3 regions of the Streptomyces sp. TLI_053 genome follow, and region 1 is predicted to be linked to each of the others. Evidence: riboswitches for the same ligand, from Rfam matches in the RefSeq annotation. Region 1 holds a riboswitch; each other region holds the start of a gene.
The links. A riboswitch is a leader RNA that binds a small molecule or an ion and turns the genes downstream of it on or off. The one in region 1 is predicted to bind cyclic di-AMP.

Region 1 (3,914 bases):
CGTCGAGGACGTGGTGATGTTCCGCGTGTACCTCACCAAGCGCGCCGACTTCCCGCTGATGAACGAGGTCTACGCCGAGTTCATCGAGGAGAACATCCCGCCGGGCGGCGTGAAGCCCTGCCGGACCACGATCTTCTGCGAGCTCCCGCAGGAGCCGATGCTGGTCGAGATCGACGCCCAGGCGGTCGTCGCCTGACCCGCGCGCACCACCCGCACCGCAAGGGCCCCGATCCCGGCACACAAGCCGGGTCGGGGCCCTTCGCGCATGGCCGGTTCCGCCCCACCCCGACGACACCTTGCCCTCTCCCCCTCCAATGATTAGGTTAGGCTCACCTAACTACAAGGTCAGCTCGTCCGCCGGAGGTCCCGATCCCATGAGTCCGCACCCGCAGCACGATGCCGAGATTCCCGAGCCCACCGCCGCCGAGCGCATCGGCAGCCTGCTGACCGCCACCTCCTCGGTGGTCCTCCGCGCCGGCGGCGAGCAGCACGAACTCTCCACCCCCGTCTCGGTGCACGGCTCCCGGCTCCGGCTGCGCGCGCCGCTCGACTCCCCGGTGACCTCCGCCGCCGCCCGCGAGCAGGACGGCCTCGCCGTCGTGCTCGACCTCACCGACATCGCCCCGGTGGCCGTGCGCGACCGGGTGCGCGGGCGGCTCACCCTGGCCGGCCGGCTCCACCTCGCCCACCTCGCCGACGACGGCCTCAGCGTGCACCTGCGCCTGGACGTCGCGCACGCCGTGCTCTCGACCCCGTACGGCACCACCGCGATCACCGGCGCCGACCTCGCGGCGGCCGCCCCCGACCCGCTGGCCCGCTACGAAGCCGGACTGCTCACCCATCTGGCCGACGACCACCCCGACGCGCTCGCCGTGCTCACTCGGCTGCTCGACCCGGCGCTGCTCGCCGACCGCCCCGAGGTCCGCCCGCTCGCGCTCGACCGGTACGGCCTGGTGCTCCGCCTGGACCACCCGCACGGCCACCGCGACGTCCGCCTGGTCTTCATCGAACCGGCCCGCGACGCGGACGAGTTCGGCCACCGGGTGCACCAACTGCTGTCCGCCGCCGAGCAGGAGCCGGCCACCCACCGGTCCTGAACCCAACGGAAGCGCGAACCAGCCCGCCCGACAGCGGAACTGACCCGATATCGGTTCGCCCCGCCCCGCTCCTCCCCACCCTCGAGCCCCGCCACAACGACGGCCGGCCCGGCCCACGAGAGAGTTCTCGTGAGCCGGGCCGGCCGGCAGGACGGGCGTGTCCCGCGCCCGTCAATCCACTCGGGTGCGGCGTCCACCCGGTCCAGCGGTCACCCGACATGACCATTCCGGGAGGTCGTTTCGCCCCGCACCCGGCGGTGGCAGATGATCCGACCGAAGGTCAGATCGCGACGCCGTGCGCCCGCAGGTAGGCGATCGGGTCGATGTCCGAGCCGTACTCCGAACCGGTGCGGATCTCGAAGTGCAGGTGCGGGCCGGTCACGTTGCCGGTCGCACCGGAGAGGCCGATCTGCTGGCCGGCGGTGACGGTCTGACCGATGGAGACGCCGATCGAGGACAGGTGCGCGTACTCGGCGTACTTGCCGTCGGCGAGCTTGATCTCGACCTCGTTGCCGTAGGCGCCGCCGTTGCCGGCCTTCACCACGGTGCCGGCCGCGACGGCGCGCAGCGGGGTGCCGGTGGCAGCGACGAAGTCGGCGCCGGTGTGGTGGCCGGAGGCCCACATCGAGCCGGCCACACCGTAGGCGGTGCCGAGCTTCGGGTTGGCCAGCGGGGCGAAGAAGCCGGAGGTGGCGGCGGCCGGGGCCGGAGCGGCCGGCTTCGCGACCGGGGCGACGACGGCCTGAACGGCCGGCTTGGCGGCGGGCTTGGCGGCCGGAGCGGCCGGCTTCTCGGCCGGAGCGGTCGGCTTGGCCGGCTTCACGGAGTCCTGCGAGGTCTGCGCCTTGGCGGCGGGGGCGGCCGGCTTGGCGGCCTCGGCCGGAGCGGCCGGCTTGGCGCCCTCGGCGGCCTTGGTGCCGAGCGCGAGCTGCTGACCCGGGAAGATGAGGTTCGGGTTGGCACCGATGACCGAGCGGTTGTGCTCGAACAGCGCCTTCCAGCCACCCTCGACGTTCTTCGCGTCGGCGATCTTCGACAGGGTGTCCCCACCGACGACCTTGTAGTCGGCCGGAGCGGCCTCGGCGGCGGGAGCGGCCGGGGCGGCCGGGGCGTTCTCGGCAGCGGCCGGGGCGGCGTCGACGCTGGCGGCGCCGGTCCAGGTGCTGCTCTGGTGCGTGTGCCCGGCGGCCGGGGCCTCGTGGGCCTGGGCGGTGACGGTGGTCACCAGCGGGAGGGCGAACGCGGCGCCGGTGACGGCGGTGGCGATGCCGATGCGGACGGCGCGGGGCATGGCGATACGACGAGCCTGTGCGGGCATGGAAGCTGTCCTCTCCGACGCCTGCGAGGTGAGCTGTCGGGTTCGGGCTGGAGTTGCCCGGCCGCAGAGAAATGCGGCTTCACCCCAAGCCGGACCGTCAATTCGGGTCCGGCGACTTACCTGTGGGTCCCCCGCTCCTGCCGTACAGAGTTCGTTGCGAACCACCGGGCAGCGGCAGGACTAGGCGTTCCACCCGGTGGCCACCCGGGCTGACGCCGGGCGGTCGCTGAACTAAAACCCATCCGTTCGGGTGAAGCAATGTCGATCTCCGGAACCCGGGACCAAAGTCCGGAACACCGTGACGCTCCGCATGAAAGGCATGCACAGTAAGCACACAATCCATTCACCGAGTGCACGTGATCCACCACCCTGCGCCGATGTCGTCATCAGTGCGCACACGATCACTCACGGAACGGACATCTCCGACACACCCCCGGTGACCCTTGTCACGTCGGCCCCACGAGCCCCACCATGGGCCGTGACCACCACCGATGCCGGCACCCTGCGGTTGGGCACCGCACAGGGACGCTGGGTACTTCTGGCGACCGTGCTCGGCTCCAGCATGGCGATGCTCGACGGAACCGTCGTGAACGTCGCACTGCCCCGGATCGGCACCGATCTCGACGCCCGGCTCGACGCCCTGCAATGGACGCTGAACGCCTATCTGCTCACCCTGGCGGGCCTGATCCTGCTCGGTGGCGCGCTCGGCGACCGGTACGGGCGGCGCCGGATCTTCCTGCTGGGCGTCGTCTGGTTCGCCGTCGCCTCGGCCGCCTGCGCCGCCGCGCCGACCATCGAGGTGCTGATCGCGGCCCGTGCCGTGCAGGGCATCGGCGGGGCGCTGCTCACCCCCGGCTCGCTGGCGATGCTCCAGGCGGTGTTCCGTCCGGACGACCGCTCGGCGGCGGTCGGCCTCTGGTCCGGCCTCGGCGGGGTGTCGGCGGCGGTGGGCCCGTTCCTCGGCGGCTGGCTGGTGGACGGCCCGGGCTGGCGCTGGATCTTCCTGCTGAACCTGCCGCTGGCCGCGACGGTGATCGCGGTCGCGGCCCGGCACGTCCCGGAGAGCCGGGACGAGAGCTCGACCGGGCGCTTCGACGTGCTCGGCGCGGTCCTGGCCGCCCTCGCGCTCGGCTCGATCACCTATGCGCTGACCGCCGCCGGGAGCGGTCTCTCCGCCACCGTCTGGGTCACCGGCACGGCCGGGCTCCTGCTCGGCGCCGCCTTCGTCCTGGTCGAGCGCCGCACCCCGGAGCCGATGCTGCCGCTGGGACTGTTCTCCTCACGGCTGTTCACCGCCGTCAACCTGGTCACCCTCGCCGTGTACGCGGCGTTCAGCGGGGTCTTCTTCCTGCTGGTCGTGCAGCTGCAGATCGTCTCCGGCTTCTCCCCGCTGGTCTCCGGACTCGCCCTGGTGCCGATCACCGTGATCATGCTGGCGCTCTCCGCCCGGGCGGGGCGGCTGGGCAAGCGGATCGGCCCGCGGCTGCCGCTCACCGTCG
Region 2 (3,914 bases), 3.3 Mb from region 1:
GTTCGTGGTTATGGAAGACGAAGACCTGCGGCTCGCCCCGCGCACCAAGGCCGCCGAGCTGCTCGCCTGGGCGGAGGCGGAGGGCCGCGAGCCGGTCGCCGAGAGCCCGCTGCGAGCGGTGCTGGCGCTGCTGGAGCTGGGCGAGGGCAGGATGCACGACGGCTGGCCCGAACTCACCTCCGCCGCGGTGGAGCACCTGTTGTACGAGCGCCTGTACCTGTACGTCCAGCCGGAGCCGGGGCAGGACCCGCTGGCGTACGGCGCGGCGGTGCGGCTGCTGATCGACCACCGGCGGGCGGCGAAGCGGCTGAACGCCAAGCGGCAGGAGCGGCTGCACGCGGAGGCCGAGTGGCAGGGCGAGGTGGCGGCCGGACTGCTGCGCCGGGCCGACCTGGTGACCTGGCCCCGGCTGTACACGCTGCTGCTGCGCGCGGCCGGGGTGGACACCGCCGACGGGGAGGCGGTGCGGGCCTGGCTGGAGGGGTTCCGGGAGCTGCCGGAGGAGGAGCGGCTGGCGTCGTTCGCGGCGCTGGAGGCGGACGGCGTGCTGGACCCGGTGGACGACGGGGGCTGGGAGGCCGGCGGCCGGACGCTGGCGGTCGGGATGGCCACGGACGGCGCGCGGCGGCTGCTGGAACAGGGGCTGATGCGGCGCAGCTACCGGAACCTGGCCGAGCTGACGGCCCTGGGCCGGCCGATGCCGGAGGAGCTGGCCGGGGACTTCGGGGCGTTCGAGGAGGCCGCGGCGCTGGCGGCGCTGGAGCTGGCCGGGACCTGGACGGTGCCGGGGCTGCCGGAGCTGCTGGTGGCGGAGTTCCCGGAGCTGGCGCCGGAGCCGGGGCCGGCGGAGATCGACGCCTATCTGGCCGGGCTGGACGCGGCCTGGGCGGAGGAGCGGGCGGACGGCGACGGGTTCACGGAGACGGACGGCGACGAACCGGCGGACGGCTACGCGGACACGGACGGCGACGGGTACGCGGCCCCGGACGCGGACACGGACGGCGACGAGCGGGCGCCGGAGTAGGCGCGGAACACGGCGAGGGGCCCCTGGAGCCGCCGTGCGGCCGGGGCCCCTCGTCGTGCTCGGGGGAGCCGGGTCAGGAAGACGGCGTCAGGGGGTGACGCCGCGCTGCTCGAACCAGGTCTCCGGGTCGACCGGGGCTCCGCCACCGGGGCGGACCTCGACGTGCAGGTGGGCGCCGGTGACGTTGCCGGTGGCGCCGACCTTGCCGATCTGCTGGCCGGGGAGGACCTTGCCGGAGCCCTTGATGATCGAGGAGAGGTGGCAGTACCAGATCTCGGTGCCGTCGGGCAGGGTCTCGACGATCCGGTAGCCGTAGGCGCCGGCCCAGCCGGCCGAGGTGATGGTGCCCTGGCCGACCGCGTAGACGGGTTCGCCCTGGTCGGCGGCGAAGTCGAGGCCGGTGTGCAGGTGCGCCCAGTAGCGCGCGCTCTGGCCGTAGTGGGCGGAGAGCCGGTAGTCGCGGACCGGCAGCTTGATGGCGGCGAGCTTGGCCTTCTCGGCCTCCTCGGCGGTGCGCCGGGCCTGCTCCTGCTGGGCGACCTGGGCGGCGCGCTTGGCCTCGGCCTCCTGGGCGGCCTGGACCCGGGCGGTCTCCTCGGCGGCGGTGCGCTGGCTGTCGGCCTGCTGCTGGATCCGGGCGGCGAGCGCGAGGCCGGGGTCGGCGGACAGCGCGACCGGGGTCTCGTCGGGGGTCTCCACGGCGGGCGCGGCGGCCGGGGTGGCGGAGGCGAAGCCGGTCGCGCCCAGGGTGGCGGCGACGGCGGTGACGCCGAGCAGCGGCGCGGTGCCGCGGGTCTGACGGGGCATCCGGTGCCGGCTGGTGTCGGCGGCCGGCGGGGCGCTCTCGTCGGCGGAGCCGCCGAAGGGACCGTGGCCGGCGAACGGGCCGGGGTGGTCGAGCAGCTGGGTGCCGGTGGAGGACCCGGACGGGTGTGCCTGGGTGTGCGTCGACGCCACGGAGGCGCGCTCCTTTCCTTCCTTCGCGCCTACCGGGTTAGCTGACGGGTTCGGAGCAGGAAGGTCTCCTACGGCTGGGTCCGGGCGATGCCCCGACCCTGCCGATTCACCCCAAGGAACATGGTTCCCCGGCTCCCATGGCCTGCCCGGAGGCCGGCCGGCGGGATTAGGCGACGGCGCACGGTGCCGTCTGGGTACGGCGTTGCGGTCCGCGCTGCGTTATCAAACGTTAATCCGAGAGCCCCCCGATTCCAAGCCATCCGTTGATGACGACCGGACACGGATCGGACGCTGCGCGGTCCGATGGGCGATTTGTGACGTTTGATGACACCTGACACTACCGAACGTGAGAGGACGTCAACGAACGGGCTCCCATCTGAGTACGACTACTCATGTGCGACCGGAGCCGCGCGGCCATTCTGGGCGCCATGAGCGCACCGATGCAGTCACGCACCACGGCCGCCTACTACATCCAGGCCGTCCTGTCCTTCGCCCTCTCCGGCACCGCCCTCGGCGCCGGGATCGCCTACCTGCCGGTCGAGCCGTGGACCAGGGCCTTCCTCGCCGTCGGCCTGCTCTGGACGGTCACCTCGGCGTTCACCCTGGCCAAGGTGGTCCGGGACCGGCAGGAGACCACCGATCTCGTCACCAGGGTCGACCAGGCCCGGCTGGACAAGCTGCTGACCGAGCACGACCCGTTCAAGGTGGAGGGAGTCTGACCGGCCCGGGCGCGGACCGCCGCTCGGGAGGGCTTGACGGCTAAGGCTATTAGCCTTAGCTTTATGGCTATCGGCACTCGCCGACGACCGCCCGAGGAGGCTCCCATGAACGGCACCATCGCCCCCGCCACCCGCTACCTCGACCTCCCCGGTGGCCGGATCGCCTTCGACGACACCGGGCGCGGCGACGGCACCCCCGTCGTCCTGCTCCCGGGGATGCTCGACAGCCGGGCCGCGTACCGGCACCTGCGCCCGCTGCTGACCGCCGCCGGCCGCCGGGTGATCACCATGGACCTGCGCGGCTTCGGCGACTCCTCGATCCACTGGGACGACTACTCCCCCGCCGCGATCGCCGGAGACGTGCTCGCCCTGCTGGACCACCTGGGCATCGACCGGGCCGTCCTGGCGGGCAACTCCTACACCGGCGCCAGCGTGGTCGGAGCCGCCGGGGACGCCCCGGAGCGGGTCGCCGGGATCGTCCTGATCGACGCCTTCGTCGAGAACGTGCCGCCCACCGCCCTGCAGCGGACGGTGGTCCGGGCGATGGGCGCGCTGCTGGTGCGCTCGCCCGCGTTCTGGGGGCTCTACCTGCGCAGGGCCGCCTTCCCCGGCCCCAAGCCCGCCGACCACGAGGAGTACGTGGCCGGGCTGGTCTCCGCGCTGCGCACCCCGGGCCGGCGGGCCGCCACCCGGGGCTATGTGCACGGCGACTCCTCGCCCCTCGGCTGGACCTCGGCCGTGCACTGCCCGGCGCTGGTGGTGATGGGTTCCGAGGACCCCGACTTCGGCGACCCGGAGCTGGTCGCCGACCGGCAGGCCGCCGCGCTCGGGGCACGCAAGGTGATGGTCGAGGGTGCCGGGCACTACCCGATGGCCGACCACCCGGAGGCCACCGCCGACGCCCTGCTGGGCTTCCTCGCCGAGCTCGCCTGACCGCTCGATCACTCGATCGCTCGATCGCCCGATCGCCTGGGACCGCACGCGCCGTCCGCCCGGCCGCCGCCGTCCAGCGCCGCCCCCTCCACCGATCCACCACGCCCACCACGCCCGCCGCGCCCACCAGGAGACCCCCGATGCCCCGAGTCGGACTCACCCCCGAGCAGGTCGTCGACCACGCCCTCGCCCTCATCGACGAGCAGGGTCCCGAGGCCCTCACCCTGGCCGCCGTCGCCGCCCGCGCCAAGGTCGCCACCCCCTCGCTCTACAAGCACGTC
Region 3 (3,914 bases), 190 kb from region 1:
AGTCACGGAGGATCAGTTCGACGGCGTCCTGCGGGCTCTTGGTGCCGGACAGCATCATCGCGTCGATGGCGAGATTGGCGTCGAGCGTGACGGTGACCTGGGCCATGGTGACTCCTCCTCGGGTGCAGAGCAGCAGCATGCCCGCCGGGGCGCGTCCCTGACCATGGCTGTCCGGGAACCGTGACCGCGCCGGTGCCGTGCGCGGGCACGCCCCGGCCCCGGGGAGAGGAGCGACGACTCCCCCGGGGCCGGGGCGCACTGCCGGATCAGACCCGGCCGGCGAAGTCCGGCGCCCAGTTGGCGACGGTCTGGACCCGCACGCCCGAGCTCGGGTTGGCGGCCTCGACGTACTTGCCGTCGCCGATGTAGAGGGCGACGTGGTAGACACCGGAGTCCTGGCCGTTGTTGGACCAGAACAGCAGGTCGCCCGCCTTGAGCGAGTCCAGCGAGACGTGCGTGGACGCGGCGGCCTGGTCGGCGGCGACGCGCGGGACGGAGACGCCCGCGGCGCGCAGCGCGGCCTGGGTCAGGCCGGAGCAGTCCCAGCCGCCGTTGCCGGTGCCGCCGTAGACGTAGGCCTGGCCGACCTTCGACTGGGCGAAGGAGACGGCGGCGGCCATGCTGCCGGTGGCGGCCGGGGCGGGGGCCGGGGTCTCGGCCTTCGCGGCCGGCTGGGCGGCGGGCTTGGCAGCGGTCCCGGAGCCGTTCTGCGCGTCCTTGGCGCGGTTGAACCAGTCGAAGCCCTGGCCGGACCGGTCGGCGGCCGGGGCCTTCGCCTCGGCGCGGTCGCCGAGGGTCAGGTGCTGGCCCGGGTAGATGCTGTGCGGGCCCTCGGACAGGGTGGCGCGGTTGAGCTCGTACAGCCGCTCCCAGCCGCCCTGGACGTTGTTCTTGTCGGCGATGGAGGACAGCCAGTCGCCGGCGACCACGGTGTAGTCCGCGGAGGCCTCCTGGCCCGCCTGGCGGTGCCACTCCTGCCAGTCCTGGGCGCCGGTGCGCTGCTGGGCGGCGTCGTCGGCGGCCGGGGCCGGGTTCGCGGGCTTGGCGGCCGGCTTCTCGGCGGGCTTGGCGGCCGGGGCCGGGGTCTTGGCGGCCGGTGCGGCGGTGGCCGAGGTGTCCACGGCGGCGGGGGTGCCGCCCTTGGTCAGACCGGCCTGGACCGAGCAGACCGGCCAGGCGCCGGGGCCCTGCACGGCGAGCACCTTCTCGGCGATCGCGATCTGCTGGTCCTTGGTGGCGAGGTCGGCGCGGGCGGCGAAGGAGGTACCGCCGAACTCGGCCCAGGTGGAGTTGGTGAACTGGAGGCCGCCGTAGAAGCCGTTGCCGGTGTTGATGCTCCAGTTGCCGGTGCTCTCGCACTGGGCGACCTTGTCCCAGGTGGCGACGGAGGCGGCCGAGGCCGTGCCGGCGGTGAGGCAGGGGACGGTGAGGCCGATGCCCGCGACGCCGAGGGCGGCGATCGCGCGACGGGTGCGGCCGGACAGACGGGTGCCGTTGGTGGGCAGCATGAAGACGTGGTCCTCTCCCACGCCTGCGAGGTGAGCTGTCGGATTCGGGCCGGAGTAGCCCGGCCGCGCTGTGGACGCGGCTTCACCCCTAGCCCGGGTCCGGTCCGTGGACCGGTCCTGGGCGAACTACCTGTGGTTCCCCCGCTCCTGCCGTGATGCATTGCGCTGCCAGCACGCCCGACGGCAGGACTCGGCGTCGCGGACGGGCTGGGTCCGTGTGGCCACGAACGGGGAGCACGTTAAGCAGAGGCGGCTTCAAACCGCAAACATGTGTGATGACCGTCACAGTTTGCGAAAGCCGTGCTGAACCGCTGTCCTTCATGATCAGAAATGACCGATTTCCGGCAACGCCCGTCATGGCCAACACAACTGCCTATGCTTCAGAGCGTCGGCACCATGCCGACGCCGACGCAGCCGCCCGGGGGGAGGGCTACGCACCGATGGGCATCGACGAGGAGCCGGACGCCGCCCGTCCGGCCGCCAGGTCACGTGGAGCGCACCGCAGGGCAAAACATCGCAGAGCGGACATCCCGCCCGAACCACCCCGAACTCCCGTAAGTCGCCGCGCTTTACTGCGCTGGCTGGCCGTCGGCACCGCCTTCGCGGCGATCAGCGGCGAGGAGGTCCTGCGCCGCTCCCTGACCGGCGAGACCCGGTTGGTGACCCCGGCCGCCGTCGTCGGCACCGACCCGCCCGGGGCGGCCGCCCCGATGGGCCAGGACGGCGGCCACGGCGCCGCCTCGCCGGGCGCCGGCGCCGCCCCGGGCACCGGGCCCCCCGAGCAGCCCGCCCCCGCGCCCACCGTCGACCAGGGCGGCCGCCGCTGGTCCGACCGGGCCGGCTGGGGCGGTGGTCCGCCCGGACCGCGCAGTGCCGTCCGGATCACCGACAAGGTCCTGCTCGACACCGACGCCGAGGTCGGCTCCCTGCTGGTCGAGCCGGGCGGCAGCCTCACCTTCGCCGCCGACCGCACCCTCACCCTCGCCGCCGCGGGCAACGTCGAGATCCGCGGCACGCTCGCCCTCGCCCCCGACGGCGACCGGGTCCACACCCTCCGCTTCCCCGCCGTCGACGAGAAGCGCTTCCAGGGTGACGGTATGAAAGTGGTGGACACCGACGTCGGCCTCTGGGTCACCGGCGCCGGCTACCTGCGGCTCGACGGCGCCGCCAAGACCGCCTGGGTCCGCGCCGAGCGCGAGCTCAGGGCCGGCGACACCGTCGTCAACCTGGCCGCTCCGCCCGCGGGCTGGCTCCCCGGCGACGAACTGGCCGTCACCCCGACCGGTCCGCCGGACCAGGACGGCTTCGCCGCCGCCTACGACCTGGTCACCGTCCGGTCCGTCAGCGGAACCACCGTCACCCTCACCACCCCGCTCAAGTACCCGCACCCCAGGGTGGCCGCCGGAGGGGGCGTCACCGTCGGCGCCGAACTGCTCAACCTCACCCGCAGCGTCCGGGTCGAGGGCAGCGCCGGGGGCCGCGCCCACGTCCACCTCACCAGCACCCGCCGGGCCGACGTCCGGCACACCGCGCTGCGCTGGGTCGGGCCGCGCGCCGACACCAAGGAGACCTGGCGGGGCCCCAACGGCACCGCGCCCGTCACCGCGCCGGTGCTCGGCCGGTACGGGCTGCACTTCCACCGGCTCGGCGACGCCTCCCGGGGCACCGTGGTCGAGGGCGTGGTCGTCCGCGACGCGGGCAGCCACGCGTTCGTGCCGCACGCCAGCCACGGCATCACCTTCCGCGGCTGCGTCAGCCACGAGACCTGGGAGGACGCCTACTGGTGGGACGGCCCGCTGGACACCCGCACTCCCCAGCAGCCCTCCGACGACATCGTCTACGAGTCCTGCGTCGCCTCCCGCACCCTGCTCGAACCCAACCCCCGGGCGTACCGGCTGACCGGCTTCAACCTCGGCGCGGGCACCGGGGGCAAGGCCGTGGACTGCGTCGCCGTCGGCGTGCAGGGCGCCACCGGCGCCTCCGGCTTCGAGTGGCCGGAGAACAGCGAGGGCGTCTGGACCTTCCAGCGCTGCCTGGCCCACAACAACCTGCAGGACGGCATCTTCGTCTGGCTCAACGCGCAGCGGCACCACGTGGTCACCGAGTTCGCCGCCTACCACAACGGCGGCTGGGGCATCGAGCACGGCGCCTACCTCAACGACTTCGACTACACCGCGAGCGTGCTGTACGGCAACGCGGGCGGGGGAGTGGCGCTGCACGCGCTCGGCCGGGACCGGGGCAGCACCTTCGACGGGCTGCTGATCGACGCCGCCGGGCGCAGCGACTTCGCGGTCTCCACCGCCCGGCACGAACTCGCCGGGGAGTCGGTCACCTTCAGCCGCAGCCGGTTCACCGGCTACCGCAGGGCCGGGATCGCCTTCCGGGCCGGGGCCGACGGAAAACCGG

Region 2: linked by a shared signal. The riboswitch ahead of BLU95_RS21240 (M23 family metallopeptidase) and the one ahead of BLU95_RS07625 (M23 family metallopeptidase) in region 1 are both predicted to bind cyclic di-AMP.
Region 3: linked by a shared signal. The riboswitch ahead of BLU95_RS44995 (transglycosylase family protein) and the one ahead of BLU95_RS07625 (M23 family metallopeptidase) in region 1 are both predicted to bind cyclic di-AMP.

What each region holds. Positions count from the first base shown of each region.
Region 1 is NZ_LT629775.1:1,955,132-1,959,045, forward strand. It holds gene BLU95_RS07615 (RidA family protein) at 1-196, shown strand, start outside; gene BLU95_RS07620 (DUF2470 domain-containing protein) at 375-1,097, shown strand; gene BLU95_RS07625 (M23 family metallopeptidase) at 1,378-2,415, opposite strand; cyclic di-AMP (ydaO/yuaA leader) riboswitch at 2,419-2,584, opposite strand; gene BLU95_RS07630 (MFS transporter) at 2,894-3,914, shown strand, end outside.
Region 2 is NZ_LT629775.1:5,232,505-5,236,418, reverse strand. It holds gene BLU95_RS21245 (hypothetical protein) at 11-1,024, shown strand; gene BLU95_RS21240 (M23 family metallopeptidase) at 1,112-1,981, opposite strand; cyclic di-AMP (ydaO/yuaA leader) riboswitch at 1,994-2,164, opposite strand; gene BLU95_RS21235 (YiaA/YiaB family inner membrane protein) at 2,410-2,700, shown strand; gene BLU95_RS21230 (alpha/beta fold hydrolase) at 2,806-3,633, shown strand; gene BLU95_RS21225 (TetR/AcrR family transcriptional regulator) at 3,774-3,914, shown strand, end outside.
Region 3 is NZ_LT629775.1:2,141,941-2,145,854, reverse strand. It holds gene BLU95_RS08400 (hypothetical protein) at 1-106, opposite strand, end outside; gene BLU95_RS44995 (transglycosylase family protein) at 267-1,529, opposite strand; cyclic di-AMP (ydaO/yuaA leader) riboswitch at 1,516-1,683, opposite strand; gene BLU95_RS08390 (hypothetical protein) at 1,949-3,914, shown strand, end outside.